4 regions of the Pantoea sp. SGAir0175 genome follow, and region 3 is predicted to be linked to each of the others. Evidence: predicted binding sites of a transcription regulator. Region 3 holds the regulator's gene; each other region holds the start of a gene.
The links. Region 3 encodes CRP, which controls carbon source genes, mostly activating them, when cyclic AMP is high. Its sites were predicted from a motif close to ATGTGANNNNNNTCACAT; they were not measured.
Positions count from the first base shown of each region.

Region 1: udp (uridine phosphorylase) is a predicted target of CRP. The motif match lies at 3,892-3,909, and genes of this name have one in related genera.
Region 2: garD (galactarate dehydratase) is a predicted target of CRP. The motif match lies at 4,470-4,487, and genes of this name have one in related genera.
Region 4: ompW (outer membrane protein OmpW) is a predicted target of CRP. The motif match lies at 2,371-2,388, and genes of this name have one in related genera.

Region 1 is NZ_CP028081.1:3,870,290-3,877,752, forward strand. It holds gene rmuC (DNA recombination protein RmuC) at 14-1,525, opposite strand; gene C1N56_RS18100 (tetratricopeptide repeat protein) at 1,643-2,914, opposite strand; gene udp (uridine phosphorylase) at 3,015-3,776, opposite strand; gene C1N56_RS18110 (dienelactone hydrolase family protein) at 4,078-4,917, shown strand; gene metE (5-methyltetrahydropteroyltriglutamate--homocysteine S-methyltransferase) at 4,970-7,240, opposite strand.
Region 2 is NZ_CP028081.1:945,019-952,481, forward strand. It holds gene syd (SecY-interacting protein) at 1-459, shown strand, start outside; gene C1N56_RS04185 (YqcC family protein) at 1,048-1,374, shown strand; gene truC (tRNA pseudouridine(65) synthase TruC) at 1,374-2,153, shown strand; gene C1N56_RS04195 (flavodoxin) at 2,166-2,612, shown strand; gene garD (galactarate dehydratase) at 2,738-4,297, opposite strand; gene C1N56_RS04205 (MFS transporter) at 4,805-6,151, shown strand; gene C1N56_RS04210 (enolase C-terminal domain-like protein) at 6,162-7,463, shown strand, end outside.
Region 3 is NZ_CP028081.1:294,210-301,672, forward strand. It holds gene ppiA (peptidylprolyl isomerase A) at 1-469, shown strand, start outside; gene C1N56_RS01285 (YhfG family protein) at 570-740, shown strand; gene C1N56_RS01290 (putative adenosine monophosphate-protein transferase Fic) at 730-1,323, shown strand; gene C1N56_RS01295 (aminodeoxychorismate synthase component II) at 1,365-1,940, shown strand; gene C1N56_RS01300 (bifunctional acetylornithine/succinyldiaminopimelate transaminase) at 2,028-3,245, shown strand; gene C1N56_RS01305 (YccS/YhfK family putative transporter) at 3,242-5,317, opposite strand; gene crp (cAMP-activated global transcriptional regulator CRP) at 5,376-6,008, opposite strand; gene C1N56_RS01315 (OsmC family protein) at 6,313-6,717, shown strand; gene C1N56_RS01320 (phosphoribulokinase) at 6,788-7,463, opposite strand, start outside.
Region 4 is NZ_CP028081.1:2,005,752-2,013,214, forward strand. It holds gene yciA (acyl-CoA thioester hydrolase YciA) at 8-424, opposite strand; gene C1N56_RS09270 (septation protein A) at 479-1,018, opposite strand; gene C1N56_RS09275 (YciC family protein) at 1,079-1,813, opposite strand; gene C1N56_RS09280 (YkgJ family cysteine cluster protein) at 1,841-2,257, opposite strand; gene ompW (outer membrane protein OmpW) at 2,503-3,135, shown strand; gene C1N56_RS09290 (BON domain-containing protein) at 3,183-3,497, opposite strand; gene trpA (tryptophan synthase subunit alpha) at 3,669-4,472, opposite strand; gene trpB (tryptophan synthase subunit beta) at 4,472-5,665, opposite strand; gene trpCF (bifunctional indole-3-glycerol-phosphate synthase TrpC/phosphoribosylanthranilate isomerase TrpF) at 5,712-7,079, opposite strand; partial or broken gene trpD (bifunctional anthranilate synthase glutamate amidotransferase component TrpG/anthranilate phosphoribosyltransferase TrpD) at 7,081-7,463, opposite strand, start outside.

The sequences.
Region 1 (7,463 bases), 570 kb from region 3:
CGCCACCGGCGTGTTATTCGTTGATGCGGCGCAGGGATGCGGCGGAAGAATCTGCCGCATTTTCAGCGGGCTCGCTGTCATCGGCCCATGTATCATCCGCCGCGTCGGGCTGCGCCTGCTCTGCCAGTTGCGGGTTGATGGGCCGTTTGATCTCTACGCCAAGCGCACGAAACGACTCGCTCTGGGCGATCAGGTTGCCGCGCCCCTGCGCCAGCTTTTTCATCGCCAGCTGATAACTCTGCTGCGCTTTGTCGAGGCTATGCCCGATGCCGCTCATGTCATCGACAAACAGCCGCATCTTGTCGTACAAGCGCGCAGCGCGGTCGGCGATGCGCTGGGCATTACGGCTCTGATGCTCATAGCGCCACAGATTATTAATGGTGCGCAGCGCCACCAGCAGCGTGGTCGGGCTGACCAGCATAATGTTTTGCTGCAGCGCTTCGCTGATCAGCTCCGGCTGGCGGTCGATCGCCAGCAGAAACGCCGGTTCGACCGGAATAAACATCAGCACATAATCCAGCGAGCGTAAACCGGGCAATTGTTGATAATCTTTACGCCCCAGCAGCCGGATATGGCCGCGCACCGCGTTGATGTGCTCCTGAATCGCCTGCTCGCGCGTCAGCTCATCGTCGGCGTTGAAGTAGCGCTCATAGGCAATCAGCGTCATTTTGGCGTCAATTACCACATCTTTACCCTGCGGCAGACGCACAATCACATCCGGTTGCATACGGCCCTGCTGCTCCAGCTGCACACTGACCTGGGTCTGGAACTCGTAGCCTTCGCGCAGGCCCGACGCCTCCAGCACCCGGCTGAGCACCACTTCGCCCCAGTTGCCCTGAATTTTATTGTCGCCCTTCAGCGCTTTGGTGAGGTTGATCGCTTCCTGCGCCATCTGCGCGTTGAGCTGCTGCAGCTGACGAATCTCATGCGCCAGTGTGTGGCGTTCACGCGCTTCCTGGCCGAAGCTATCGTTGACCTGGCGGCGGAAGCCATCCAGCTGTTCGCGCAGCGGGCCGATCAGGCTGTTGAGGCTCTGCCGGTTCTGCTCGTCGACGCGTTTTCCGCTGTTTTCGAAGATTCGGTTGGCGAGGTTTTCAAACTGCGCACTCAGGCGCTGTTCGCTGTTGGTCAGCAGACGCTGCTTCTCCTCAGCGGCGAAACGCGTCTCTTCTAATCGAATGGTGACTTCCCGAAGTTCGGCTTCCTGCGCGCTGTTAACTTCCAGCTGATTACGCAGCTCGCGGCTGAGCTGTTCACTCTCGGCCCGCCAGTAATCCAGCTGCTGCAGGCGCTCCTGCGCGCCGCTTAGCGTGCCGTGTAGCTGGCGCAACTCCTGTTCGCGCTGCTGCAGTTGCTGTTGCAGCTGTTCCAGCTGCTGCTGCTGACGCTGCTGCGCCTGTTCCAGCAGGCGGCGTTCGGTGGTGAAGCTGGCGTGCTGATGGCCGGCGCGCAGCTGGGCAATAATCCAGCCAATGCCCAAACCGGCCAGCGCCAGCGCGCCGCTGATGATAAGTTGCTGATCCATAATCCCCCCGCGGATCGTCTCGCTGAGGAGAAGGTAGAGCGCCACTGTATGAATGTCCAGAACATTCATGGCAACCCGCGGATTTTATCGCGGGCGCGATGGGCACCGTCCGGGCAACTACAGGGCGCGCACGGTCAGGTCGCCCGCTTTCCAGGCGTCAATCAGGAAAAACGGCATCGGCAGCACCCATTCACTGTCGCTTTTCACCTTCGCCGGATAGCACCAGCTGTTGCCGCCGTAAGTCAGCTCCACCTGCTGCTGGCCATTTTCGGCGTTGGTCACTTTGCCGGCCATGCTGGCGAAACCGGCGTTGCTGCCGACGTGGAAGCTGTCGGTCTGCCAGCGAATCGGCGCATGCGCCGGCCACGGCTGCGCGTGGTGGAAGTGAAAGATATCGTCGTGATTGAGGATGCTGTCGCGTACCGTAGGCCACAGCGCTACCTTGAGGAAGTACTGGTCGGTAAAGCGCTCGCTGCCGTCATACTGCGCGATAAAGTCGCGCATCTGCTGTTCCAAGTTGTGAAACACGCCGTGACAGCCGCCCCACATGCCGGCCAGTAACAGCTCGGTGTGCGAGTAATAATCGCGCATGTGGTGGAACCAGAATGGCGAAGCCAGCCAGGCGTCGACGGCTGCCACTTCGCGCTCTGACAGCAGCGAATCCGCATCCCGCACGATGTAGCGTTTTACGCTGGCATCGTCCATCACCAGAAAGCGCCACAGCGTAGGGAAAATGGTTTTCTCCTGCGACATATCCACCAGCTGGGTGTTTGGCTGGGTCAGGCGCTGCCACACGTGCTGCGGCACGCTATCGTCGAGATAGATGCGGCACATCCAGTCCGGATAGAGCTCGCGCGCCACCTCAACGTTTTTAATCAGGGTTTCGCAGTAGCGCGGCTGACCGCCGTACAGGCTGAAGGAGATGATATTTTCTGCCGGATTGCTGCGGTTAATCGGCGCAGGCGCCGGTGCGGGAAAAGTCGCTTTCGCGCCCTGACTGAAACGCATGTCAGATTGGGTGAGCGATTCGAGGCCATAACGCGCCACTTCATCTGTCTTATCCAGCCAGCCACACACTTCCGTCAGGCCATCCAGCCAGGTTTCCGACGCCTGCGCGCGCTGCGCCGCCGGTGCCTGATAGATTTTCTGGTAAATCTTGTAGGATTTTTTATGTTCGCCGACGCGCATCAGCGTCAGCGCGTAGTCGCTGAGCACCTGCATCTGGTTAGGCATGACGCGCAGCACTTCTTCGCAGCACTGGCGCGCCAGAGGATAATCTGACGCGGCCATTGCCTGACGAAAGCGCGCGGCGGCACTCTCAACGCGGGCCTGCATTGCAGCAGGGCGGCTGGTAAAACCCGGACGTGGGACAGAGATCGTTTTGCGCATAGGAAATTTCTCAGAATCGACTGAAATTGCGCGCATTCTAATCAGGCAATTGCTGAGCTCCCTATAAGCCTGGTCTCGAAATCATTCCCTGACTGGCGCGCTAAAGTAAACGACGCGCGGCATCCACCACAATTTTCACCGCATCGCTTTCTGTCTGCTTCATAGTGGCCGCATCCGGGATCTCTTTTTGCGTGCGATTCACGATGACGCCAGCCACCATGCCGGCACGCAGTCCCTGACTGGCGCACATGGTTAACAGTGTAGCGGATTCCATCTCATAGTTAAGCACGCCCATTTGCTGCCACTCTTTCATCGAGCCCTGGAAGCGGCTCACCACGCGTCCGGAGAAGGTGTCGTAGCGCTCCTGGCCAGGATAGAAGGTGTCTGACGAGGCGGTGACACCAATATGCGTGGTCGCACCGCAGGCTTCTGCCGCGGCCACCAGCGCGGTGGTACAGGCGAAGTCAGCCACCGCCGGGAATTCCATCGGCGCAAAGTGCAGGCTGGCACCGTCCAGACGGACCGAGGCGGTGGTCACCAGCACATCACCCACGTTGATGTGTGGCTGAATCGCGCCGGTGGTACCCACACGCAGGAAGGTACGCACGCCCAGCTGCGCCAGCTCTTCAACGGCGATAGAGGTGGACGGACCGCCAATACCGGTGGAACAGACAACCACCGGTTTGCCGTCGATCTCCGCCAGCCAGGTGGTGAATTCACGGTGCGACGCGAGGTGCTGAGGATTCTCCATCAGCGCCGCGATTTTCTTCACGCGCTCCGGATCGCCAGGAACAATCGCCAGCGTGGCTCCTTTCAAATCGGCTTTGGTGATGCCAAGGTGGAAAACGTCAGACTGGGCCATATCAGACTCCTGGAAGATAAGGGGGAATAAGCGCGCCACTTTACGTCAGCGGCCCGGATAAATATGTGACTGAATTCACTATCAATAATGAAAGTTACATTGAACTAAAAATATTGTGTGACTCTAATCACATATTAGCGGTCTGCTGCGCTGAATTGCTACAAGCGGTGCTGTGTAACCGTAAAAGGCAGTGTTAATAGAGAAGCAGATCAGGTTAACCATCCCTCGTACCCTACGCCAGCCTTGCCGTAAGGCCAGGCTATAGTTACGTGATTGCGCACTTGCTAGCACGGAGAGAACCATGAAAACCGAAGACAATATGGCACAAAAATCCGCCACCGACGGCTTTGCGCTAGCGGTGCAGCCCACCGCAGCCAGCACCATCATTACCGCCAGCGATGCCATTCACGCGGGCGAGACGTCCGTGCCGAGCCAGGGTGAGAACCTGCCGGCTTATTATGCTCGTCCGCAACAGTTTAGCGGCACGCTGCCGGTCGTGCTGGTGGTGCAGGAAATTTTCGGCGTGCACGAGCACATCCGCGATCTGTGCCGCCGTCTGGCACTGGAAGGCTATCTCGCCGTGGCGCCGGAGCTCTATTTCCGCGAAGGCGATCCCAACGATTACAACGATATCCCCACCCTGTTCAAAGAGCTGGTGAGCAAAGTGCCGGATTCGCAGGTACTGTCGGATCTCGACCACGTGGCCAACTGGGCGGCGCGCCACGGCGGCGATATCCGTCGTCTGGCGATCACCGGTTTCTGCTGGGGCGGTCGCATCAGCTGGTTGTTTGCCGCTCATAATCCGCAGGTGCGCGCCGCCGCCGCCTGGTACGGTCGTCTGGAGGGCGAGAAAACGCTGAAGCAGCAGAAACATCCTATTGATATTGCAGTGGATTTGAATGCACCGGTGCTGGGCCTGTACGGCGGCCAGGATGAAAGCATTCCACTGGAGAGTATCGATAAGATGCGCCAGGCCCTGCACGCGGCCAATGCCAAAGCCGAGATTGTGGTGTATCCGGAAGCTGGCCACGCCTTCAACGCCGACTATCGTCCGAGCTACCACGCCGATTCCGCACAGGATGGCTGGCAGCGCATGCTGGCGTGGTTTAAGCAGTATGGCGTCGCGCCGAACGCGGAATAAAAAAGGGGCGCCAGCGCGCCCCAACTCAACAACACAACGTATTATCCTGCCATCAAACGGTTTCGGCGCGCAGCTTCTGCGCCGCTTTCACCATGTTGGCCAGCGCCTGACGCGTTTCACTCCAGCCGCGCGTTTTCAGGCCACAGTCCGGGTTCACCCACAGGCGCTGCTGCGGAATACTCTGCGCCGCTTTGCGCAGCAGATCTTCCATCCACTCCACGCTCGGTACGTTGGGAGAGTGGATGTCATACACGCCCGGCCCGATTTCATTGGGATATTCAAACGCTTTAAACGCATCCAGCAGATCCATATCAGAACGTGAGGTTTCGATAGTGATCACGTCGGCGTCCAGCGCGGCGATCGAATCCATGATGTCGTTGAACTCGCAATAACACATGTGGGTGTGAATCTGCGTCTCGTCCTGCGCCACTGCAGCGTTGAGGCGGAACGCGTCCACCGCCCAGCGCAGGTAGGCTGCCCAGTCAGACTGATGCAGCGGCAAGCCTTCACGCAGCGCCGGTTCGTCAATCTGAATGATGCCGATACCGGCTTTTTCCAGGTCCTGCACTTCGTCGCGCAGCGCCAGCGCAATCTGTTTTGCGATGGTTTCGCGCGTCACGTCTTCCCGCGGGAACGACCAGCACAGGATGGTGACCGGTCCGGTCAGCATGCCCTTCACCGGTTTGTCGGTCAGCGACTGCGCATACTTTGCCCACTCGACGGTGATCGGCTGCGGGCGGCTGACGTCCCCGATGATCACCGGCGGCTTAACACAGCGCGAGCCGTAGCTCTGTACCCAGCCGTTCTGCGTGAAAACAAAGCCGTCGAGGTTTTCGCCGAAGTACTCCACCATGTCGTTACGCTCGGCTTCGCCATGCACCAGCACGTCGAGCCCCAGACGCTCCTGCTCCGCAATCGCCTGCCGGATGTGTTCCGCGATACCGGTGCGGTAGTGGCCGCCGTCAATGTTGCCTTTTTTGAAGTCGAGGCGCAGGCCGCGAATCTCGGTGGTCTGCGGGAAAGAACCGATGGTGGTGGTGGGCCACGCTGGCAGGTTAAAGCGCTGACGCTGCGCCTGAGCACGCACGGTGTAGCTGCTGTTGCGCTCAGTGTCTCTGGCCTGGATTTGCGCCAGACGCTGCGCCACGGCGGGGTTGTGCACGCGAGCAGAATTTGCCCGAGCGCGAATCGGCGCGCTCCAGGCGTGCAGCGCAGCGGCATCGTGCTGGTTCAGCGCCTGACTCAGCAGCGACAGCTCCGTGCACTTCTGTAACGCAAAGGCGAACCAGCTTTTGACCTCGTCGTCGAGGCGGGTTTCCACGCTCAGATCAATGGGGCTGTGCAGCAGCGAACAGGAGGAACCGATCCACAGCTGCTGACGCTGGCCGGTCAGCGGCTGCAGGCGCTCAAACCAGCGGGTGAGATCGGCGCGCCAGACGTTACGGCCATTGATCACCCCCAGCGACAGCAGCCAGTCCGCCGGGATCTGCTGGTTGAGCTGCTGAAGATCGTCTTTGCCGTGCACCAGGTCCACGTGCAGGCCCTGCACCGGCAGCGTTTTGATGACATCAAGATTCTGACCAATGCTGTCAAAGTAGGTGGTCAGCAGCAGTTTCACTTCGCCCTGTAGCGCATCGTACGCCGGTTTAAACGCCTCGCGCCACGCCTGCGGCAGTTCCAGCGCCAGCGCCGGCTCATCAATCTGCACCCATTCGATGCCGCGCTGATGCAGTTCAGCCAGCACCTGACGGTACACCGGCAGAATGGCCTGCAGCAGCGACAGGCGGTCAAAGGCGTCACCTTTCACCTTACCCAGCCACAAATAGGTCACCGGCCCCAGTAGCACCGGTTTGATGGTGTGGCCGAGCGCCAGCGCTTCATCCACCTCGTCCAGCAGTTGCGTCCAGCTGAGACGGAACTGCTGACCCTGGGTAAATTCCGGCACGATGTAGTGATAGTTGGTGTTAAACCATTTGGTCATCTCCGCCGCCGCCGCGGGCTCGCCGCTGGGCGCCCGACCGCGACCGATACGGAACAGGGTGTCGAGGTCAATCGAGCCGTCTTTATTCTGGTGCCGTGCCGGTACGTTACCGAGCAGCAGACTGGTGGTCAGCACGTGATCGTACCAGGCAAAATCGCCGACCGGCAGCAGATCAACACCGGCGTCTTTCTGCTGCTGCCAGTGACGGGCGCGCAGTTCACGACCCACCGCCAGCAGTTCGTCCTGTGAGCTGTTCCCGGCCCAGTAGCTTTCCTGCGCTTTTTTCAGTTCGCGGCGCAGTCCGACGCGAGGGAAACCGAGAGTATGGTTCAGAATGGTCATGTGAGATTCTCCAGAAGTTGTTCGCTGTGCGACAGTCGCAGCAACCGATTTACGTTCATCCAGCGGGCAATCCTGCCGTGCGCTGAGCGTGTTAGCTGGACAAAGGTAAAGTGGCCGTCGCGTCTGACTGAGATGTTTAGCCGTCCAGATGTTTACACCGCTATAATCTGCGGGTACTGTATGTGTCTCAAGCGCAATTTGTTCAATCTCGATGTGAAGGACT
Region 2 (7,463 bases), 650 kb from region 3:
GCAGAGCTGTACGGCGTGCCGTCGCCCTGCATCATCAGTGAATTGGATGAGCGCGTCCTGTGGCAGCCGCAGGACTTTACCCTGCCAGCCTCGCTGGCAGCCGTTGAGCGCGCGCTGGATATTCAGCTGCAGCCGGACCTCACCACGTTCTATACCACGCAATTTGCCGGCGACATGCATGCGCAGTTTGCGCAGCAGCCGCTGACGCTGCTGCAGGTGTGGAGCGAGGACGATTTTACCCGCCTGCAGGAGAACCTGATTGGTCATCTGGTGATGAAGCGCCGTCTGAAACAGAGCCCGACGTTGTTTATCGCCACTACAGATTCGGAGCAGGATGTTATCGCGGTGTGTAATCTGACCGGTGAGGTGATTGTGGAGCAGCCGGGAACGAAAAAACGGCAGAAACTGGCGGTGGATATTCAGACATTTCTTAATGCTTTACAACCGGTTAGTTCGTGAGTTGCAGACTTTTCTCGCAGCCTTTGTAAGAGATCTCTCACAACTGTTGTGCGAGATCGCCAGAACATTGCGCAGACTTCCGGAAGTCCGCAATGTAAAAATATTGTGAATCATGCAGTTATGGCATCAATCCGAAAATACAGACATGGCTTAATCGTTTAACAGCGCTTACTGACTTGTTATTGCGATGGTTTCTGCCAGAATAGTCACCACTGGCAGGAAGCCACGGATTGAGAGACGTTCAGGAGAATGTCAGCCAGGCGGCAGGAACGTAACGGAGTTTACGTCACAGGGAAGGCTTCAGGATGAAGCGGGACACTCCGGAGTGAGTAAAGGACACCTCCAGGATGGAGAATGAGAGCCACGCGGGATGTGGCGGGCCAGGATGCTAAGGACCAATGTCACGATGACAGGCGACGGAAAGCGCAGGAACAGTTGTCAAGGATGAGCAGGGAGCACAGCGGTGGCGGGAATGCTGCAAACGAACCGGGAGCACTGTAATCACAGTGCTCCCTTTTTTTATGCCGTTTTTGCGCGCGCACCCACTAATGATATGCTTGCCGCCCCTTTTTGACGCGGAGGTAGCGTATGTCGACGCACCTGATTATTCAGCGGCTGCAGCAGGTCGAAGCGGTGATGCGCGAACACGGCCACTGGCAGACGCACGCCCCGGCGGCGGAAGCCTTTAATAGCACGCAACCTTTCTGTCTCGATACCCTGCAGCCGCTCGAATGGCTGCAGTGGGTCCTGCTGCCGCGCATGCAGGCGCTGCTTGACGCCGGCGCCGCGCTGCCGCAAAACTTCGCCGTTACACCTTATTATGAGATGGCCCTGCCGCCCACCACGCCGGGCCATGCAGCGCTGCTGCTGACGCTCAGCCAGCTTGATGCGCTGTTTGCGCCGCCGGACGCCTGATGCTGGAGATCATTTATCAGGATGCATGGCTGGTTGCGGTAAATAAACCGGCGGGCTGGCTGGTGCACCGCAGCTGGCTCGATCGCAAAGAGAAAGTGGTGGTGATGCAGACGGTGCGCGATCAGATTGGTCAGCACGTATTTACCGCGCATCGCCTCGATCGTCCCACGTCTGGCGTGCTGCTAATGGGGCTCTCCAGCGAAATCGGGCGGCTGCTGGCGCAGCAGTTTGAGCAGCATCAGATTCAGAAAACCTATCACGCAGTGGTGCGCGGCTGGCTGGACGGTAGCGCAACGCTGGATTATCCGCTGGTAGAAGAGCTGGATAAAATTGCGGACAAGTTTGTCACGGAACCGCGCGCGCCACAGCCGGCGGTCACCGATTATCGCGCGCTGGCGCAGGCAGAACTGCCGGTGGCCATCGGCAAGTACCTCAGCGCACGTTATACGCTGGTTGAGCTGTCGCCGCACACCGGGCGCAAGCATCAGCTGCGGCGCCATATGGCACACCTGCGTCATCCGATTATTGGTGACAGCTCGCACGGCGATCTGCGGCAGAACCGCGGTGCCGCAGCCCACTTTGGCATGGATCGCCTGATGCTGCACGCCAGTGCGCTGACGCTAACGCATCCGGTGACTGGCGAACCGCTGGTGATTCGCGCCGGGCTGGATCGCGTCTGGCAGCAGATGCTGCAATCGTTTGGCTGGCAGCAGCAACTGCCCGATGTGCCGAGGGTTGAGTTTGCCGCTGAGGCAGTCCAGGATAAGCCGACAGAATAAAGGAGCGGCAAAATGGCAAAGATTGGCATTTTTACAGGTACGGTGTACGGCAACGCGCTGCTGGTTGCCGAAGAGGCGCAGCCGGTGCTGGAAGCGCAGGGGCATGAGGTGAAGGTGTTTGAAGATCCGTCACTGGCCGACTGGCAGGCTTACAGCAAAGAGGTCGCGTTAATTGTTACCTCGACCACCGGGCAGGGCGATTTTCCGGACAATATCGCGCGACTGTATGTGCAGGTGCGCGATGAGCTGGGCTATCAGCCTGAGCTGCGCTATGGCGTGATCGCTTTAGGCGACAGCAGTTACGACCATTTCTGTGGAGCAGGAAAGACTTTTGATGCCACGCTGCAGGAGCAGCAGGCGCAGCGTATTGGCGAGGTGCTGCTGGTGGATGCGACGGAAAATCCGGAGCCCGAGTCAGTGACCACGCCGTGGGTGGAGAGCTGGGGTAAGTTGTTGTAAATCAGGCCCTCACCCTAACCCTCTCCCGCAGGCGGGAGAGGGAACAGCCTGTGCGCGCGGGGGCTGCGGGGATTAACCTTAACGGTTCACCCGAACCGCTTCCTCTTCCGTCAGGTGTGCACACATCACGTCACCGGTGCCGGATTGAATACCGCCAGCTGATTACGGATTCCCCAGCGATCTGACCACGTCTGTTTACGTCCGCTGGCGATATCCAGAATCAGCTCAAACAGCCGCCAGCCGACCTGTTCAATACTCTCTTCGCCCGTCGCGATGGTGCCGGCATTGATGTCCATCAGGTCATGCCAGCGGTTCGCCAGCGCGCTGCGCGTCGCCATTTTAATCACCGGAATCGCCGCCAGACCGTAAGGCGTGCCGCGTCCGGTGGTGAACACCTGTAGCGTAATGCCGGAAGCCATCTGCTGGGTGCCACAGACAAAATCGCTGGCCGGCGTGGCGGCGTAAATCAGCCCGCGCTGCGTCGGGCGCTGTCCGGGTGACAGCACTTCGACAATCGGGCTGCGGCCGGATTTAGCAATTGAGCCCAGCGCTTTTTCTACCACATTGGCCAGGCCACCTTTTTTATTGCCCGGCGACGGATTCGCGCTGCGGTCGGTTTGCCCCTGGCTCAGATAATCGTCGTACCACGCCATCTCTTCCAGCAGCCGTTTGCCCACCGCTTCGTTTACCACGCGCGGTGTCAGCAGATGGATCGCATCGCGCACCTCGGTCACTTCCGAGAACATCACCGTCGCACCACAGCGCACCAGCAGATCCGAGGCAAAGCCAACCGCCGGATTGGCCGTCACGCCGGAAAACGCATCGCTGCCGCCGCACTGGGTGCCGACCACCAGCGCTGACGCCGGGCAGGTTTCGCGCTGACGCTGGTTGAGTTTTTTCAGATGGCGCTCGGCCACCTGCAGAATTTCATCGACCATCGCGCCAAAACCCACGTGACGCTCATCCTGCAGGCGCACGATATCGCGCTCATCCAGCGAAATGGCCTGTACGTCCGGTGTACCGGTGAGCAGGCGCTCCGGCTGTAATTTCTCGCAGCCGAGGCTCACCACCATCACTTCGCCGCCAAAATTAGGATTCAGTGCAAGGTTGTGAATGGTGCGAATGGGCACCACCGCCGCCGGTGCGTTGATCGCCACGCCGCAGCCATATAAATGGTTGAGCGCCACCACGCCGTCGACGTTGCTGTAGCGCGGCAGCAGATCGCGCTCAATCAGCTGCACCACGTAATCCACCACGCCCGCCACGCAGTGCACGCTGGTGGTGATGCCGAGCAGATTGCGCGTGCCGACGCTGCCGTCGGCGTTGCGATAGCCTTCAAAGGTGTATCCTTCCAGCGGTGGCAGGGGCGGCGGCACGTTAGTTGCCAGCGGCAGGCTGGCCAGCGGCGGGGCGGCGGGCAGTGCCACCAGCGACTCCTCAATCCAGCTGCCGCGCGCAATCGGGCGCAGCGCTGTGCCAATCACTTCACCGTAACGCACGATGTCGCCATGCAGGGCGATATCGCTCAGCGCCACTTTGTGCCCCTGCGGCACATGCTCAGTCAGTTGCAGACCGTCATCAAAGCGGCTGCCTGCGGGCAATCCCTGATCGTTGACCACAATCGCCACGTTATCGGCGTCGTGCACTTTAATGTAGCGCGGTTTGTCTGTCAGAGGTCGGTTCATTGCTCACCTTCCGGTTTGTCGCACCGGTCATAGCGGTGCGGTTGAAATCACGTCCGTCACATCATCGTTATTTGCCAGCCTCAGTATAAGCAGGGGTATTCACCCGCGCATTGTGCAACTGACTGGCTTTGTGCCGCGATCGGCGCGCAGTTTGGTTCGTTTTACCAAACGCAAGTGAAGAGCCTCACAAAGCGTACGCTTGCTGTTCACTTTTGCAGCAATCTGGCGGCTGGATGGCGGGTTCCGTGAGCCACGCCGCAGCGTTATGGGCAAATGCCAGAAAATCGTGCCGGATTGATGATTATCCTCGGGCGTTCCTCCAGTGTTTCGCGGTGATGCTGTTCCTATACTGATTGCCGTTCTTCAACGTTTGGTTATTCGTCACGACGCATCATCGTTTTGCCATAACAACAATCGCCGTGTTTAACCCAACATCATTCTGATACCCAACGCGATGTGTATGCAGTCAGAGTGAATGTAGCGTTCGCTATATTTCAGGAGTGCATCATGAATAGTTACAGCCAGACAGCGGCAGCGGTGCAGAAGCGCACCAACGCCCGTTACTGGATTGTGGTGATGTTATTTATCGTCACCTCGTTCAACTACGGTGACCGGGCCACCATTTCGATTGCCGGTTCGGCGATGTCGAAGGAGATCGGTCTCGATTCCGTCGGCCTCGGCTACATCTTCTCCGCCTTCTCGTGGGCGTACGTTATCGGTCAGATTCCTGGCGGCTGGCTGCTGGACCGCTTCGGCTCCAAACGCGTCTATTTCTGGAGCATCTTCCTGTGGTCGCTGTTTACCCTGTTGCAGGGCTTCGTCGACATCTTTAGCGGCTTCGGCATTGTGGTGTCACTGTTCCTGCTGCGCTTCATGGTGGGGCTGGCGGAAGCGCCGTCTTTCCCGGGTAACAGCCGTATTGTTGCTGCCTGGTTCCCGGCGCAGGAGCGCGGTACCGCCGTCGCCATCTTTAACTCCGCCCAGTACTTCGCCACGGTGATTTTCGCACCGATCATGGGCTGGCTGGTGGCCGAGGTGGGCTGGGCGCACGTGTTCTGGTTCATGGGCGGGCTGGGCATCATTCTCAGCTTTATCTGGCTGAAAGTAATTCATGACCCGAACGATCACCCTGGCGTGAACAAAGCCGAGCTGGAGTACATGGAGCAGGGCGGTGCGCTGATTAACATGGATGCGAAGAAAGCCGAGCGTAAAGTGAGCTGGGATGAGAAGTGGTTTCAAATCAAGCAACTGCTCTCCACCCGCATGATGTGGGGGATCTATCTCGGTCAGTACTGCGTTAACGCCCTGACCTACTTCTTTATTACCTGGTTCCCGGTGTATCTGGTGCAGGCGCGCGGCATGTCGATTCTTAAAGCCGGCATGATCGCCTCGATTCCCGCCATCTGCGGCTTCCTCGGCGGCGTGCTGGGCGGCGTGATTTCAGATTATCTGATGCGTAAAACCGGCTCGCTGAACATCGCGCGTAAAACCCCGATTGTCATCGGTATGCTGCTCTCCATCAGCATGGTGATGTGTAACTACACCGAAACCGAATGGGTAGTGGTGCTGTTTATGGCGCTGGCGTTCTTTGGTAAAGGCATTGGCGCGCTGGGCTGGGCGGTGATGGCCGATACCGCACCCAAAGAGATCAGCGGCCTGAGCGGCGGTCTGTTCAATATGTTCGGTAACTTCTCTGGCATCGTCACGCCGATTGCCATTGGTTACATCATCGCCACCAGCGGTTCGTTTGAAGGGGCGCTGATTTATGTCGGCATCCATGCGTTTGTGGCGGCGTTCAGCTTCCTGGTGATAACCGGCGATATCAAACGTGTCGAACTCAAACCCCGGTCATAAGGAACCGAATATGAATACGCAAAGTTCCCCGGTGATTACCGACATGCAGGTGGTTCCGGTGGCGGGTTACGACAGCATGCTGCTCAACATCGGCGGCGCGCACAGCGCCTGCTTCACCCGCAATATCGTGGTGCTGACCGACAGCGCCGGCCACACCGGCGTCGGCGAAGCGCCGGGCGGTGAAACCATCTATGAGACGCTGGTCGCGGCAATACCGCAGGTGAAAGGGCAGCAGGTGGCGCGCATGAACCGGCTGGTGCAGCAGGTGCACAAAGGTAACCAGTCGGCGGATTTCGATACCTTCGGCAACGGCGCCTGGACGTTTGAGCTGCGGGTCAATGCGGTGGCGGCGCTGGAAGCGGCGCTGCTCGACCTGCTCGGCCAGTGCCTCGGCGTGCCAGTGGCCGAACTGCTGGGGCCGGGTCAGCAGCGCGATGAGGTCACGGTGCTGGGCTACCTGTTTTACATTGGCGATCGGCGTAAGACTGATTTGCCGTATCAGAGCGGCGACGCGGCCGGTCACGACTGGTATCACCTGCGCCACCAGGAGGCGCTGACGCCGGACGCGGTGGTGCGCTTAGCCGAAGCGGCGCAGGACAGGTACGGCTTCAAAGATTTCAAACTGAAAGGCGGCGTGCTGCCGGGCGAGCAGGAGATTGCCTCGGCGGTGGCATTGAAGCAGCGTTTCCCGGACGCGCGCATCACCGTCGATCCCAACGGCGCCTGGCATCTGGATGAAGCCATCGCGCTGTGCAAAGGCCTGCACGAGGTGCTGAGCTATGCCGAAGATCCGTGCGGTGCCGAGCAGGGATATTCCGGGCGCGAAGTCATGGCCGAGTTTCGCCGCGCCACCGGTCTGCCGGTCGCCACCAATATGATCGCCACCAACTGGCGGGAGATGAACCACGCGGTGATGCTCAACGCGGTCGATATTCCGCTGGCCGACCCGCACTTCTGGACGCTGAGCGGCGCGGTACGCGTGGCGCAGCTGTGTGATGAGTGGGGGCTAACCTGGGGCTGCCACTCCAATAATCACTTCGACATTTCGCTGGCGATGTTTACCCACGTCGGCGCGGCGGCACCGGGTAAACCGACCGCCATCGATACCCACTGGATTTGGCAGGAGGGCGACCAGCGCCTGACCAAAGAGCCGCTGCAGATCCGCAATGGCAAAATTGCCGTGCCGGACAAGCCCGGCCTCGGCGTTGAACTGGACTGGGATCGCCTGCGCCAGGCTAACGCCCTGTATCAATCGCTGCCGGCAGGCGCCCGTAATGACGCCACGGCAATGCAATATCTGGTTCCCGGATGG
Region 3 (7,463 bases):
CTCTGCGGGCAATATCGAACTTGAACTGGATAATCAGAAAGCCCCGGTTTCAGTAAAAAACTTTGTGGATTACGTGAATAACGGCTTCTACAACAACACCATTTTCCATCGTGTGATCCCGGGTTTCATGATTCAGGGCGGCGGTTTCACGGCGGATATGCAGCAGAAGCAGACCAACGCGCCGATCAAAAACGAAGCGGATAACGGCCTGCGCAACCTGCGTGGCACCATTTCCATGGCGCGTACCGCTGAGAAAGACAGTGCCACCAGCCAGTTCTTCCTGAACGTGGCGGACAACGCTTTTCTTGACCATGGCCAGCGCGACTTCGGCTATGCGGTGTTTGGTAAAGTAGTGAAAGGCATGGATGTGATCGACAAGATCGCCCAGGTGCCGACCAAAGATGTCGGGCCATACCAGAATGTGCCGTCAAAACCGATTGTTATCACTTCCGCGAAAGTCCTGCCGTAATCCCTCTGCGCGCCACCCCTGGGTGGCGCCGTCTGCCGCGCTCCGGCAAAGCTGAAATTTGCTCTTATACTTAGGGCACATCCTGCTTGCCGGAGGCGCTATGAGCAGCAAACTCACCGAAAAACAGAAAATCACGTTGTGGCAGCAAACCCGTGCGGCCAATTATCAGGCCAGCTGCAAACTGGCCGGTTATACGCTGAATGAACCTGCCGTCGAGAGCGCCCAGGCGGACGATCGTCTGGCATCGCTGAGGAGGCAATATGGCGGATAACAGCCTGGCGGTGCGCGATCCCTATTTGTGGCACAACGATGACGTGCTGAAAAACCTGCTGGAAATTCACGACGTGGCGCAGCTGCGTAAAGCCGAGCTGGCATTCAGCGCGGCGCGGCTGGCCACGCTGGCGCTCGGACCGGCCACGCCTGGCCTGCCGCACCTGCGCCACATTCACCGCACGCTGTTTCAGGATATCTACAGCTGGGCCGGCGAACTGCGTACTATCGACATCTGGCGCGACGACACGCCCTATTGCCACTGTGAGTACATCGAGAACGAGGGCAATGCGCTGATGAGCGCACTGGAGGAGGAAGAGGGCCTGTGCGACCTCGACCCGCAGACCTTCGTGGCACGCATCGCGCATTACTACTGTGAAATCTACGTCCTGCATCCGTTCCGTGCCGGTAACGGGCGGGCACAGCGCATCTTTTTCGAACAGCTGGCGCTGCACGCGGGCTATCTGCTGAACTGGGATACGCTGGAGCCTGAAAGCTGGCACCAGGCCATCGTCGCCGGCGTCGGCGGCGATCTCGCGCCGCTCAACGCGCAGTTTGCGAAAGTGGTGAGTCCGGCGCGTTAAAATGCGTAGAATAGCGGCGGTTTTACTGGCCTGAGGGCATTATGCTGCTGCTAATTGATAACTACGACTCCTTTACCTGGAATCTCTACCAGTACTTCTGTGAACTGGGCGCGCAGGTGCGCGTGGTGCGCAACGATGCGATGACGCTGGAAGAGATGACGGCGCTGCCGCTGAGTCATCTGGTGATCTCGCCGGGCCCCTGTACGCCGGATCAATCCGGCATTTCGCTCGAAGCCATTCGCCACTTTGCCGGACGGTTGCCGGTTCTCGGGGTATGCCTGGGCCATCAGGCCATCGCCCAGGCCTACGGCGCGCAGGTGGTGCGCGCGCGCCAGGTGATGCACGGCAAAACTTCTGCGGTGCAGCACACCGGCCAGGGCGTGTTCCGCAACCTGAATAATCCGCTAACCGTCACGCGCTATCACTCGCTGATTGTGGCGCGCGACACGCTGCCGCCGGAGTTTGAAGTCACCGCCTGGAGCCTGCGCGATGGCGTTGCCGATGAGATCATGGGCTTCCGCCATCGTACGCTGCCGCTGGAGGGCGTGCAGTTCCATCCGGAGAGCATTCTCAGTGAGCAGGGACATCAGCTGCTGGCGAATTTCCTCAATACGTAACTTCCGTTTGCCATTGCATGATTTTTTATGCATATTTTGTGATTATAATTTCACATCAGCTCAACAAATAACCCGATGAGGTCATCAATGGCAGCGGAAAATCTAGCGGTAAGCCGGGAAACGTTCGATAACGTTATTTTGCCTGTTTATGCACCTGCGCAGTTTGTGCCGGTCAAAGGCAAAGGCAGCCGCGTGTGGGATCAGCAGGGCAAAGAGTATATCGATTTCTCTGGTGGTATCGCGGTCACCGCGCTTGGCCATTGTCATCCGGCGCTGGTGGAAACGCTGAAAAGCCAGGGCGAAACCCTGTGGCACACCAGTAACGTGTTCACCAATGAGCCGGCACTGCGCCTCGCCAGTAAACTGATCGCGGCGACCTTCGCCGAGCGGGTATTCTTCGGTAACTCCGGTGCCGAAGCGAACGAAGCGGCGTTCAAACTGGCGCGCTACTACGCCTGCAAAAAGCACAGCCCATTCAAAAGCAAAATTATCGCTTTCCACAACGCCTTCCACGGCCGCACGCTGTTCACCGTCTCGGTGGGCGGTCAGCCGAAATACTCCGATGGCTTTGGTCCGAAGCCGGCGGATATCGTCCATGTGCCGTTTAACGATCTGGCCGCGGTGAAAGCGGTAATTGACGACCACACCTGCGCGATTGTGGTGGAGCCGATTCAGGGGGAAGGCGGCGTGATGCCAGCAACGCCGGAATTCATGCAGGGATTGCGTGCGCTGTGCGATCAGCACAACGCGCTGCTGGTGCTGGATGAAGTGCAGAGCGGCATGGGCCGCAGCGGTAAGCTGTTTGCTTACGAACACTATGGTATCAAGCCAGATATCATCACCACCGCTAAAGCGCTGGGCGGCGGTTTCCCGGTGAGCGCGATGCTGACCACCCATGAAATCGCCTCGGTGATGGCGCCGGGCGTGCACGGCACCACCTACGGCGGCAACCCGCTGGCCTGTGCGATTGCCGAAACCGCGCTGGATATCATCAATACGCCCGAGGTTCTGAATGGTGTCGACGCGCGTCGTGAGCAGTTTGTCTCGGCGCTGCAGAAGATCAATCAGCAGTTCGACATCTTCAGTGAAATTCGGGGCAAAGGGCTGCTGCTGGGTGCCGTACTCAACGCGCAGCACGCCAGCAAAGCGCGCGATATCCTCAACGCTTCCGCCGCTGAAGGCCTGATGGTACTGACCGCCGGCAGCGATGTGATTCGCTTTGTGCCGTCGCTGGTGATTGAGCCGACCGATATCGCAGAAGGCATGGCGCGCTTCGCCCGGGCGATCGCGAAAGTCCTGAACTAACCTTTCGGCTTCAGCACGCTGAGCCAGCGGCCGTGATGTGGGCGCTGGCTCCACGCCAGTGAAGAAATGGTGTGCATCACATTGAGGTGCTGCAGAATGCGCTTCACATGCTGTTCGACAATCGTCACCGGCCCCTCATTCAGATTCTCCGGCGCTTCCAGAATATTGCTGTCGTTGCCCGGCCCGTCGTAAGCCAGCCGCTGCTGACAGCGCTGCAGCGCAATTTCACAGGACTGCAAATAGCGCTCTGCCAGCTTTGGCGTCAGCATGGTGTGCTCGCGCGCCAGAATGGTCATGGCGTTGATGTGCTCGACGATAAACTGGCTGTGAGTCACCCACAGGCGCATATCTTTCAGATACTGGAAGTTAAAGCCCGGTTCGGTAGACGCCTGGTTGAGCGAGTTAAACAGCGCGTTGTGCGCCTGGTTAACCTTGACGCGCTGATACGCCAGCTTCTCCGGCGCCTGCTCCGGACCGAGCAGCAGGCGCAGCGCCTCCTGATACGCCTCCAGCGCGTCGTGCGCGTTATTGCGCAGCAGCCCGCTCTGCCATTGCGGCCATAGCCAGATCATGCCGGCGAAGGCAATCAGGCAGCCCATCAGCGTATCCATCATGCGCGGCAGCAGGAACTGCGCGCCGTTCAGCGACAGCAGCTGCAGTGAATACACCGCCGTCACCGTAAAGCCAATCATCGACCAGCCATAATATTTACGCGTGATCAGATAGCTGGCGAGGGTGATGACCAGCATGGTCAGCAGGGCAATCGACTCCGGAACAGCAAAGCGCAGCGACGCTGCGGCGATCAGCAAGCCGGCGAAGGTGCCGAGCGCGCGGTGCTGAATGCGCACGCGCGTGGCGCTGTAGCCGTTCTGGCTGACAAACATGATGGTCATCAGAATCCAGTAGGGCTTGGGAATATTGAAGAACAGCGCCAGCGCGCTGCCGAACATCAGCATCACCGCAAAGCGCGCCGCCGTCCGCAGCGCGGCAGATTTTAGCGACAGGTAGCTGCGCAGCGCCGGCAACAGCGGCAGGCGGCGCTGGCGATCGGCCATCAGGTCGCGGGTATACAGCGGCTTCTGCGTGCGCAGCACGCGCGCAATGCGGCTGAAATGGTAGAGGCAGAAATTACCGACCGGATTATCCGGGTGCTGCCGGGCAATTTTCTCCAGCGCGCCGAGCGGCTTTTCCATGTGGAAGCGTTCCGGCAGCTGGTGATAGAGAATGGCATCGGCCAGCACGCGTAGCCGTGCCGAAATGATTTTCGCGTTCCAGCGGATCACCGCCTCGGCGTGGCTCTGCTCCACCAGCTTTTGCACCTCTTCCGGCTGGTGCAGGCTGACCGAGATGTGCTCCTGCAGATCGAGCGCAACCTGAAAGGCGCGCGTCAGGCGTTTATGGCTGTTATCACGGCTGGCCGACAGCATATGCATCTGCTGGTAGCAGGTGGTGATCAGATCGACCGCTTTCTGCTGGCGCGCCAGTAATGGTGGCAGCGCTTTTTCCGGATCGGTCAGCTGCGTCAGCAGGGTGTATTTGGCGTCGCAGTAATCGGCCAGCTCGCGGTACAGCAGGCTGAGGGTCTCGCGCATCGGCTGCTCTTTCCACAGCCAGAACCAGAACCAGTTAAACAGCCCGTACCACAGCGTCCCGCCGATATACAGCAGCGGCGGGACCCACATCGGCATACGGCCGACGAGGCTTAAGGTAAAGATGGCGGCGATCAGCGTGCCGGGCAGCAAACGACCATGCAGCGGGCTGATTTCACCGGTCACGCCCACCAGCAGCGGCAACACCAGCAGAATCAGCGGCAGCGGCACAGCGTAAGCCGTGAGGTACTGAATCAGAAAACTGCCGCTGGCGAACAGTGCGCCGCCGACAATCAGCCGTTTGAAGAACCGCTTGTGTGGCGTATCCAGACCGGCGATGTTGCAGCAGGCCGGCACCAGGGAGAACAGCAGCCCTTTTTGCAGATCGCCAAACAGCCAGCCGAGCGCCACAGGCAGGCACAGCACCAGCGTTTGCCGCAGCGCATAGTTAACTTCCGGATGATAGATGATTCGACGCCACATCAGCTCATCGTAAACAGAAACGGCGCGATGTTGCCATCACGCCGTGGGTGAGAAGAAATCAGCGGGTGCCGTAAACGACGATGGTTTTGCCATGTGCGGAGATCAGGTTCTGATCTTCCAGCATTTTCAGGATACGACCCACGGTTTCGCGTGAGCAGCCCACGATCTGACCAATCTCCTGACGGGTGATTTTAATCTGCATACCGTCCGGGTGGGTCATGGCGTCAGGCTGTTTCGCCAGGTTGAGCAGCGTTTGCGCGATACGGCCGGTCACATCGAGGAAGGCAAGGTTGCCGACTTTTTCAGATGTTACCTGCAGGCGACGCGCCATCTGCGCCGACAGGCGCATTAAAATATCCGGATTGACCTGAATCAGCTGACGGAATTTTTTGTAGGAAATTTCAGCCACTTCGCAGGCGGTTTTCGCACGTACCCAGGCGCTACGCTCCTGGCCCTCTTCAAACAGGCCGAGCTCACCGATGAAATCCCCCTGATTGAGGTAGGAGAGAATCATCTCTTTGCCTTCTTCATCTTTAATCAGTACCGCGACGGAACCTTTCACGATGTAGTACAGCGTTTCCGCTTTCTCACCCTGATGGATGAGGGTGCTTTTGGATGGATATTTGTGAATATGGCAATGGGACAGGAACCATTCGAGTGTAGGGTCTGTTTGCGGTTTGCCGAGAACCATTCGCTATTATCCTCTGTTGTAATCGTGCCCAAAATACAGGGGGCAGTTTTCCCTGTCAGGCGGTGAAATCGTCCAGCGTTTCCCGTGAGGGACAGTTATTCGGGGGTGGATTCGTAAGCGATGCTTTTGATTCGTCCCGCTTTCGTCTTTCGTGACGAAAATATTTTCAGCACTGTTTGTAGCATAGCTTTTGCAACCTGTCTCCTGTTGTCTCGCTTCAGCAGGTGGGGGATGCGTCTGCATTGCTGTTTGTCAGGTGAAAGCGTACTCTGGCGGCAAAACCGCCGCTTCAGGAGAAAGAATAATGCAGGCACGAGTGAAATGGGTGGAAGGGCTGACCTTTCTCGGAGAATCCTCATCCGGTCATCAGGTATTAATGGACGGCAATTCCGGTGATAAAGCGCCCAGCCCGATGGAAATGGTGTTGATGGCTGCGGGCGGCTGCAGCGCGATTGACGTGGTGTCGATTCTGCAAAAGGGGCGCAACGATGTCGCCGATTGTGAAGTCAAACTGACCTCGGAACGCCGCGAAGAAGCGCCACGCATTTTTACGCATATCAATCTGCATTTTATTGTCAGCGGCAAAGCGCTGAGCGATAAAGCGGTAGCGCGCGCGGTGGATCTGTCCGCGGAGAAGTACTGCTCGGTGGCGATCATGTTGGGCAAGGGCGTCGAGATAACGCACAGCTACGAAGTGGTGGAGCTGTAATCCAGCCGGGAGCGCGGCCCTGCGCTCCCGATCTCAGCTCCTCCCGGCGAAACTGGCGCGTTAGCCTGCGCTATTCAATACGTTTTCCTTCAATCAACCGCTGCACCAGCGGCGTCATGATTAACTCCATCGCCAGTCCCATCTTGCCGCCCGGCACCACCAGCGTATTCATGTGGGAAATAAACGAGCCCTGGATCATCGCCAGTAAATAAGGAAAAGCGATGCCCTCCAGGCCGCGAAAATGAATCACCACAAAGCTCTCATCCAGCGACGGGATCTCACGCGCGGCAAACGGGTTCGAGGTATCCACGGTCGGCACGCGCTGGAAGTTGAGGTGCGTGCGGGAAAACTGCGGCGTGATGTAGTTGATGTAGTCTTCCATCGAACGCACCACCGAATCCATCACCGCTTCGCGCGAATGGCCGCGCTCGCTGGTGTCGCGCACCAGTTTCTGAATCCACTCCAGATTAACAATCGGTACCACGCCAACCAGCAGATCGACATGTTCAGCCACGTTATGCTGCTGCGTCACCACGCCGCCGTGCAGGCCTTCATAGAACAGCACATCGGTGTTTTCCGGCAGCGGCTGCCAGGGTGTAAACGTGCCCGGCACCTGATTCCACGGCACCGCTTCATCGTAGGTGTGCAGATATTTGCGCGACTGGCCGAGTCCGCTCTGACCATAGTCGCGGAAAGTCTGCTCCAGCAGGCCGAAGTCGTTGGCTTCCGGGCCAAAGTAGCTGATG
Region 4 (7,463 bases), 1.7 Mb from region 3:
TATACGCTTAATCGCTCAGATTGGCCCGGCCTTCCGGCAGCGGACGGGATTTCCCGCTGTTATCGACCGCCACGTAAACAAACACCGCTTCGGTGGCGCAGTAAGTCTGGCCGATCGGTTCGGACGACACTTTTTTAATCCACACTTCCACGTTAATGGTCATCGAGCTATTGCCGGTGCGGATGCAGCGCGCGTAGCAGCTCACCACATCGCCGACGGCGACGGGCTTGAGGAAGGTCATACCGTCCACGCGCACCGTTACCACGCGACCTTTGGCAATCTCTTTAGCCAGTATCGCGCCGCCCATATCCATCTGCGACATCAGCCAGCCGCCGAAGATATCACCGTTGGCATTGGTATCTGCCGGCATCGCCAGGGTACGCGAGACCATCTCGCCTTGCGGCAACTTATGTTTTTCGTCCATTGCTCAGTTCTTCTGCAGGTGAAGACAAGCCCGGCGGAGACCGGGCTGCATCGATTATTTTTGTTCTTGTTGCGGCATCTGTCGCCAGATATACAGGCCGCTTAACAGCGTAAACAGCAGGGTAAGGCCGGTAAGACCGAACACCTTAAAGTTAACCCAAAACGCCTGGGATAACCAAAACGCGACATAAATATTCGCCAGGCCGCAGGCCAGGAAGAACAGGGCCCAGGCGATATTCAGCCGACGCCATACCGCACCCGGCAGCTGCAGTTCTTTACCAAGCATGGTCTGGATCAGCGGTTGCTGCATAAACCACTGGCTGTACAGCAGCGCCAGCGCGAACAGCGAGTAAATCACCGTGACTTTCCACTTGATGAATTCATCATTGTGGAACACATAGGTCAGGGTGCCGAACACCGCAACCAGCACAAAGGTGAAAATAGTCATCTTTTCCAGCTTGCGGTACAGCACCCAGCTGACCACCAGCGCGATACCGGTCGCCACCACCAGCGCGCCGGAGGCGACGAAAATGTCGTACAGCTTGTAGAAAATAAAGAAAACTACCAGGGGAAGAAAATCGAGTAACTGCTTCATAGCGTTTCCAGTCAGGGGCAGGAGCGTTGAGTTACGGCGCCGCCGCGGGCGCCGTAACACTTAACGTAACAGCATATACAGCCGGTACAAATAGATAATCAGAATGGCTGATACCAGGTTGCCCAGCGCGTTGAGCACCACCGAAGCGATATTGGCAGGCAGCACGGTCAGCGAGGAGAAGAAGAACATCAGCGCAATTTTCGCCAGCAGCCACAGAATAATCGCCGGGGCGATCACCTTAATGTTCTTCCATGCCAGACGCATACTGGCGCGCATCGCACTGAAAATGCCCATCTTTTCACTTGCCAGCATCACCGGCGCCAGCGACAGCAGAATCGCCAGAATCACACCCGGCACCATCAGTACCATAAAGCCCAGCTGAACCAGCAGGGTGATCAGGAAGGTCTGCACCAGCAGTTTCGGCAGCAGCGGCGCAGAGGCGCCAATCGCGCGCAGCGCGCTGACGCGCTGTCCACTGGATACCATCGGCAGCAGGCACAGCATGCCGCCCAGCAGCAGCGTGTTGCCAATCAGGGCAGCAAAAGTGCCGGCGGCAGAGGCGCGCAGCAGAATGCGTTGCTGATCCGGTGACATGTTCTGGACGATTTCAAACAGCGATGAGGCGCTGCTGTCGGTCTGGCTGAGCAGGGATAACTGATCCTCGCCCGGCGTCAGGGCGTGGCCAACAATCACGGTAATAAACGAGGTCAGCAACGCCATCAGCACGATGGTGACCAGCTGATGGCGCAGAAAATTTCCTGTGTCACGGTATAACGAGCTTGCCGTGATAGACATGTACACTCCTTGAAGGAACCGGGTTAATTAACCCGGCGATTGTACATGTTCTGCAGGCAGGCTGGCACCCGGAATCCCATAACTTTCTGTCATCTCAGGTAAAGAAGGGTGAAAAAGCGCGGGTAAACCATAGCGCGCCCGCGCGCGATCGCAGGCGTCATTCGGCACGCCATTTTCGCCGGACATGGCGAATTCCCGGCACGGTGACGGCCGCTGCGCATAAATCCCACAGGAAACACAGCCGCCAATTTCGCCCTGCAGCGCCACGCAGCGCGGAGCACGATCGTTGGTGCCGCGCATGTTGCGCATCATCAGGCTCAGGGGTTCCGTCAGTTCAACCGGCACCGCGCCACCGCCGTCGTCGGCTTCGGCCCAGTAAAAAGAAACGCGAAAATGGGCGCAGCAGGCGCCACAGGTCATACAGGGGTTAAGTAAATCGCTCATCTGATCGCCCGCCACTCCTGAGGCTTCGAACCAAAATCACAAAAGGGGAATAGCAACATAATCACGCCATGTCATGGCCGCAACAGGATTTTTATGTCCGCTTGTAAAGGCAAAATTGATCTGAATCAATTCATTGTTTTATAAGTGATTAATTTGAATTGATGCTGATGATCTTTTCGCAAAAAAGGGGTAAATCTTGTGCCGCGATTAACCTCAATACCCTGTTTTCCGGCAAAGGAGTGATTATGAAACTGGCTAAATGCGCGCTGCTGCTGGCGCTGGCGATCCCGCAACTGGCACTGGCTCACCAGGCCGGTGATTTTTTTGTGCGCGCCGGTAGCGCGACCGTTCGTCCGACCGAAGGCTCTGATAATGTGCTGGGTATGGGCGGCTTCAGCGTCAGTAATGATACCCAGCTGGGTCTGACGTTTACCTGGATGGCGACCGACAATATCGGCGTTGAGCTGCTGGCGGCCACGCCGTTCCGCCACAAAGTGGGACTTGGCCCGACCGGCAACCTCGCTACCGTGCGTCAGCTGCCGCCCACCCTGATGGCGCAGTACTACTTTTTCGACAGCCAAAGCGCGCTGCGCCCTTACGTTGGCGTCGGGATCAACTACACCACCTTCTACGATGCGAAGTTCAACCAGACCGGGCAGGATGCGCAGCTGAGCGATTTGAGCGTGAAAGACTCCTGGGGCGTGGCGGGTCAGGTCGGGCTGGATTATCAGATCAACCGCGACTGGATGCTCAACGCATCATTGTGGTACATGGACATCGATACCGAAGTGAAATTCAAAGCGGCGGGCGAACAGCAGAATATCAATACCCGCATCGATCCGTGGGTGTTCTTCTTTGGCGCGGGCTACCGTTTCTGATTTTTACACCAGAAAGAAAAAGGGCGACCCGCAGGTCGCCCGTTTAGTTACTTAATCTGCATATTGTTGACGACGGATTTTACCCCCGCCACGTTACGCGTTACCGCAACCGCACGGTTGGCCATCTGCGGCGAGCTGACAAAGCCGCTCAGCTGTACTTTCCCTTTAAAGGTCTCAACGTTAATTTCTGTCGATTTCAGCGCCTCGTCATTCAGCAGCTGTGCCTTCACTTTGGTGGTAATGACCGTGTCATCGATGTAACCGCCGGTCCCTTCCTTTGTTGCTGTTGGTGCACAGGCACTTAAGGTGAGCGCCATCACTGTAGCCACTAAAAAACCCGCAACGACTTTGAACAATTTCATTGGTTATCTCCCTGTCATAGATGGTGGTGCACCGTAACGTGACGGCACGCTTAAGTGTGGGCCGTGCCTCGCATTTCGGCAACTCAGGCGCGATGAAAAAGTTTGTCGCAGGGGAGAAAAAAGGGGTAAGAAGTAAGAAGGGCCCCGCAGCCAGTGCAGGGCCGTGCCAACTTAGCGGGTAGCCGCTTTGAGATCGCTGACGAACGTTTGCAGTTCGCTGAGCAGCGCCGTTGGGTCGTTCTGATTACGCTCGATGATTTTCACGATGGCCGAGCCGGAGATGGCTCCGGCGGCTCCGGCGGCAACGGCCTCTTTCACCTGACCCGGCTCAGAAATGCCGAAGCCCTGCAGCGGCGGCGCAGCATGATATTCGCGCAGCTTCTCGATCAGATGGTGCAGCGGCAGGCTGGCGCGATTTTCCGCACCGGTAACGCCGGCGCGTGACAGCAGATAGGTGTAGCCACGGCCGTGCGAGGCGATTTCGCGCAGCAGATCGTCATCCGCGTTGGGCGGACAGATAAAGATCGGCGCAATGTTGTGACGCATCGCCGCCTGGCGGAACGGGGCCGACTCTTCCACCGGCACGTCAGCCACCAGCACCGAGTCAACGCCCACCGCAGCGCACTGCGCGTAGAAGTTGTCGATACCTCTGCTGAACACCAGGTTGGCGTACATCAGCAGGCCAATCGGCAGATCGGGGTATTTCTGGCGCACGGTGGCGAGCATTTCAAAACACTGCGCTACGGTGGTGCCGGCGGCAAAGGCGCGCAGCGTAGCGCCCTGAATCGTCGGTCCATCGGCCAGCGGATCAGAGAACGGAATGCCCAGCTCCAGCGCATCCGCACCGCCCGCGACCAGCGCATCAATGATTTTCAGCGACAGCGCCGGCGACGGATCGCCAAGGGTGACGAAGGGCACAAACGCGCCTTCCTGTTTCGCGGACAGACGTTGAAACAGCTGATTATAACGCTCCATCAGATCTCTCCCTTAGCTTTCAGAATATCGTGAACGGTAAAGATGTCTTTGTCGCCGCGGCCGGAAAGGTTCACCACCAGCAACTGCTCTTTGTCCGGGTTTTCGCGGATCATTTTCAGCGCATACGCCAGCGCGTGCGATGACTCCAGTGCCGGAATGATGCCTTCTGCACGACACAGCGTCTTAAAGGCCTCCAGCGCTTCATCATCCGTGATTGACACGTAGTCAGCGCGGCCGGTGCTGTTCAGGTGCGCATGCTGCGGACCGACCGACGGGAAATCGAGACCGGCAGAGATGGAGTAGGACTCTTCGATCTGTCCCTCTTCGGTCTGCATCATCGGCGCCTTCATGCCGAAATAGATGCCGACGCGACCGTGCTTGAGCGGCGCACCGTGCTCACCGGTGTCAATACCGTGACCCGCAGGCTCCACGCCGATCAGGCGCACGCTGCTCTCTTCGATGAAATCCGCAAACATGCCGATGGCGTTAGAACCGCCGCCGACGCACGCCAGTACCGCATCCGGCAGGCGACCCTCTTTTTCCAGAATCTGCGCTTTGGTCTCTTCGCCAATCATGCGCTGGAATTCACGCACAATGGTCGGGAATGGATGCGGACCTGCGGCAGTGCCGAGCATGTAGTGCGCGGTTTCGTAGCTGCCGGACCAGTCGCGCAGCGCCTCGTTACAGGCATCTTTCAGCGTGGCCGAGCCGCTGTGTACCGGAATCACCTCTGCGCCCATCAGCCGCATACGGAACACGTTGGGTGACTGACGCTCAACGTCTTTTGCGCCCATGTAAATACGGCATTTCATGCCGAGCAGGGCACACGCCAGCGCCGACGCCACGCCGTGCTGACCGGCACCGGTTTCCGCGATGATCTCGTTTTTGCCCATGCGTTTTGCCAGCAGCGCCTGGCCCAGCACCTGGTTAGTTTTGTGTGCGCCGCCGTGCAGCAGGTCTTCGCGCTTCAGGTACAGGCGGGTTTTGCTGCCTTTGGTCAGGTTGCTGCACAGCGTCAGGGCCGTCGGGCGACCGGCGTAGTTTTTCAGCAGGTCAGTAAATTCAGCCTGAAACGCCGGATCGCGCTGTGCTTCAACAAAGGCCGTTTCCAGCTGACGCAATGCTGGCATCAAAATCTGCGGCACATACTGGCCGCCGAATTCGCCAAAATAGGGATTAAGTAATGTCGTCATCGTGTCCTCTTCCTTATCCGGCCCGCCCGCAGGCGGGCAGACGCAATTAATAGGCGCGCAGCGTGCGGAATACCGCCGCGACTTTGCTGGCATCTTTGATGCCCGGCGCGGACTCCACGCCGGAGTTGAAGTCGAGGCCGGCACAGCCGAGCTGAGCGGCTTCGACGCAGTTATCGGCGCTCAGGCCACCGGCCAGCAGCACATCAGCCAGGTCTTCACCCTGCAGCAGCGACCAGTCAAAGCGCTGACCGCTGCCACCCTGGCCATTATCCAGCACGTAGCGATCAACGTGCGGCCAGTCGCGTGGCGGCAACCGATCTTTAATGCTCAGTGCCTTCCAGATGCGCACGCTGGCTGGCAGCGCCTGGCGCAGTTCCGCAACGTAGGCTCTGTCTTCGTCGCCGTGCAGCTGGACGGCCGCAAGCGATAAACGCGAGGCTGAAGTGACAACGTCACTGATAGCCTGATTGCGGAACACGCCGACATACTTCAGCGGTGCGGCGGCGATCACCGCCTGTGCCTGCGCCTCGTTAACCTGGCGCGGCGAACCGGCGGCAAAGATCACGCCGCCATAAAGCGCGCCAGCCTGATGCGCGGCCTGCGCATCTTCCGGGCGGGTCAGGCCGCACACCTTGTTATCGCCCAGCAGCACGCGGCGCACACCGGCGTCGAGGTCGTGCTCTTCCATCAGCGCCGAGCCAATTAAAAAGCCGTTAGCAAAATGGCTCAGCTCGCGCACCTGGGCGTAATTATGGATGCCGGACTCGCTGATTACGGTGACGCCATGGCTGAGACGCGGGGCCAGCTGACGCGTGCGATCCAGGTCAATCGACAAATCACGCAGATCGCGGTTGTTGATGCCGACCACTTTAGCTTCCAGCGCGATAGCGCGCTCCAGCTCTTCTTCGTTGCTGACTTCGGTCAGCACGCCCATTTTCAGGCTATGCGCCACCGCAGCCAGCTGACGATACTGCTCATCATCCAGTACTGACAGCATCAGCAGAATGGCATCGGCCTGATAATGGCGCGCCAGGTAAATCTGGTAGGGATCAATAATAAAGTCTTTGCACAGCACCGGCTGCGTGATGGCGGCGCTGACCACCGGCAGGAAATCAAAGCTGCCCTGGAAATATTTCTCATCAGTCAGCACTGACACTGCAGAGGCGTAATGGCAATAGATCCCGGCGATAGTCGCGGGATCAAAATCGGCGCGAATCAGCCCTTTCGACGGGGAGGCTTTTTTACACTCCAGAATGAAGACGGTGCGCGTGCCGCGCAGCGCCTCGTAAAAATGACGCTCCGCCGGCTGCAGATCGTTCTGGAAGGAGGCCAGCGGCTGCTGCGATTTACGTGCTTCAACCCACAGGGCTTTATCCTGCACAATTTTCTCTAATACGGTGCCCTTGATACTCATTTCATCCTCTCGCTGCCAGTGCCACAACGCGCTCGTACGCCTGACCGCTGCGAATGGCAGCCATGGCGCGCTCAGCGTTATCGCGCAAATCTTCATTTCCGAATACTTTCAGCAACATTGCGACATTTACCGCAACGGCCTGCTCGTGGGCGGGCTGGCCTTTACCCTGGAGCAAACGCGTCAGAATGTCACGGTTTTCTTCCGGTGTGCCGCCGGCCAGCGCCTCTTTCGGCTGGAAGCTGAAGCCAAAGTCTTCCGGCGTCAACTGGTAACTGGTGATCTCACCGTCACGCAGCTCAGCGACCTGGGTCGCACTGTGCAGCGCTACTTCATCCATGCCGCCACCGTGCACCACGGCAGCACGCTGGTAGCCCAGCACTTTCA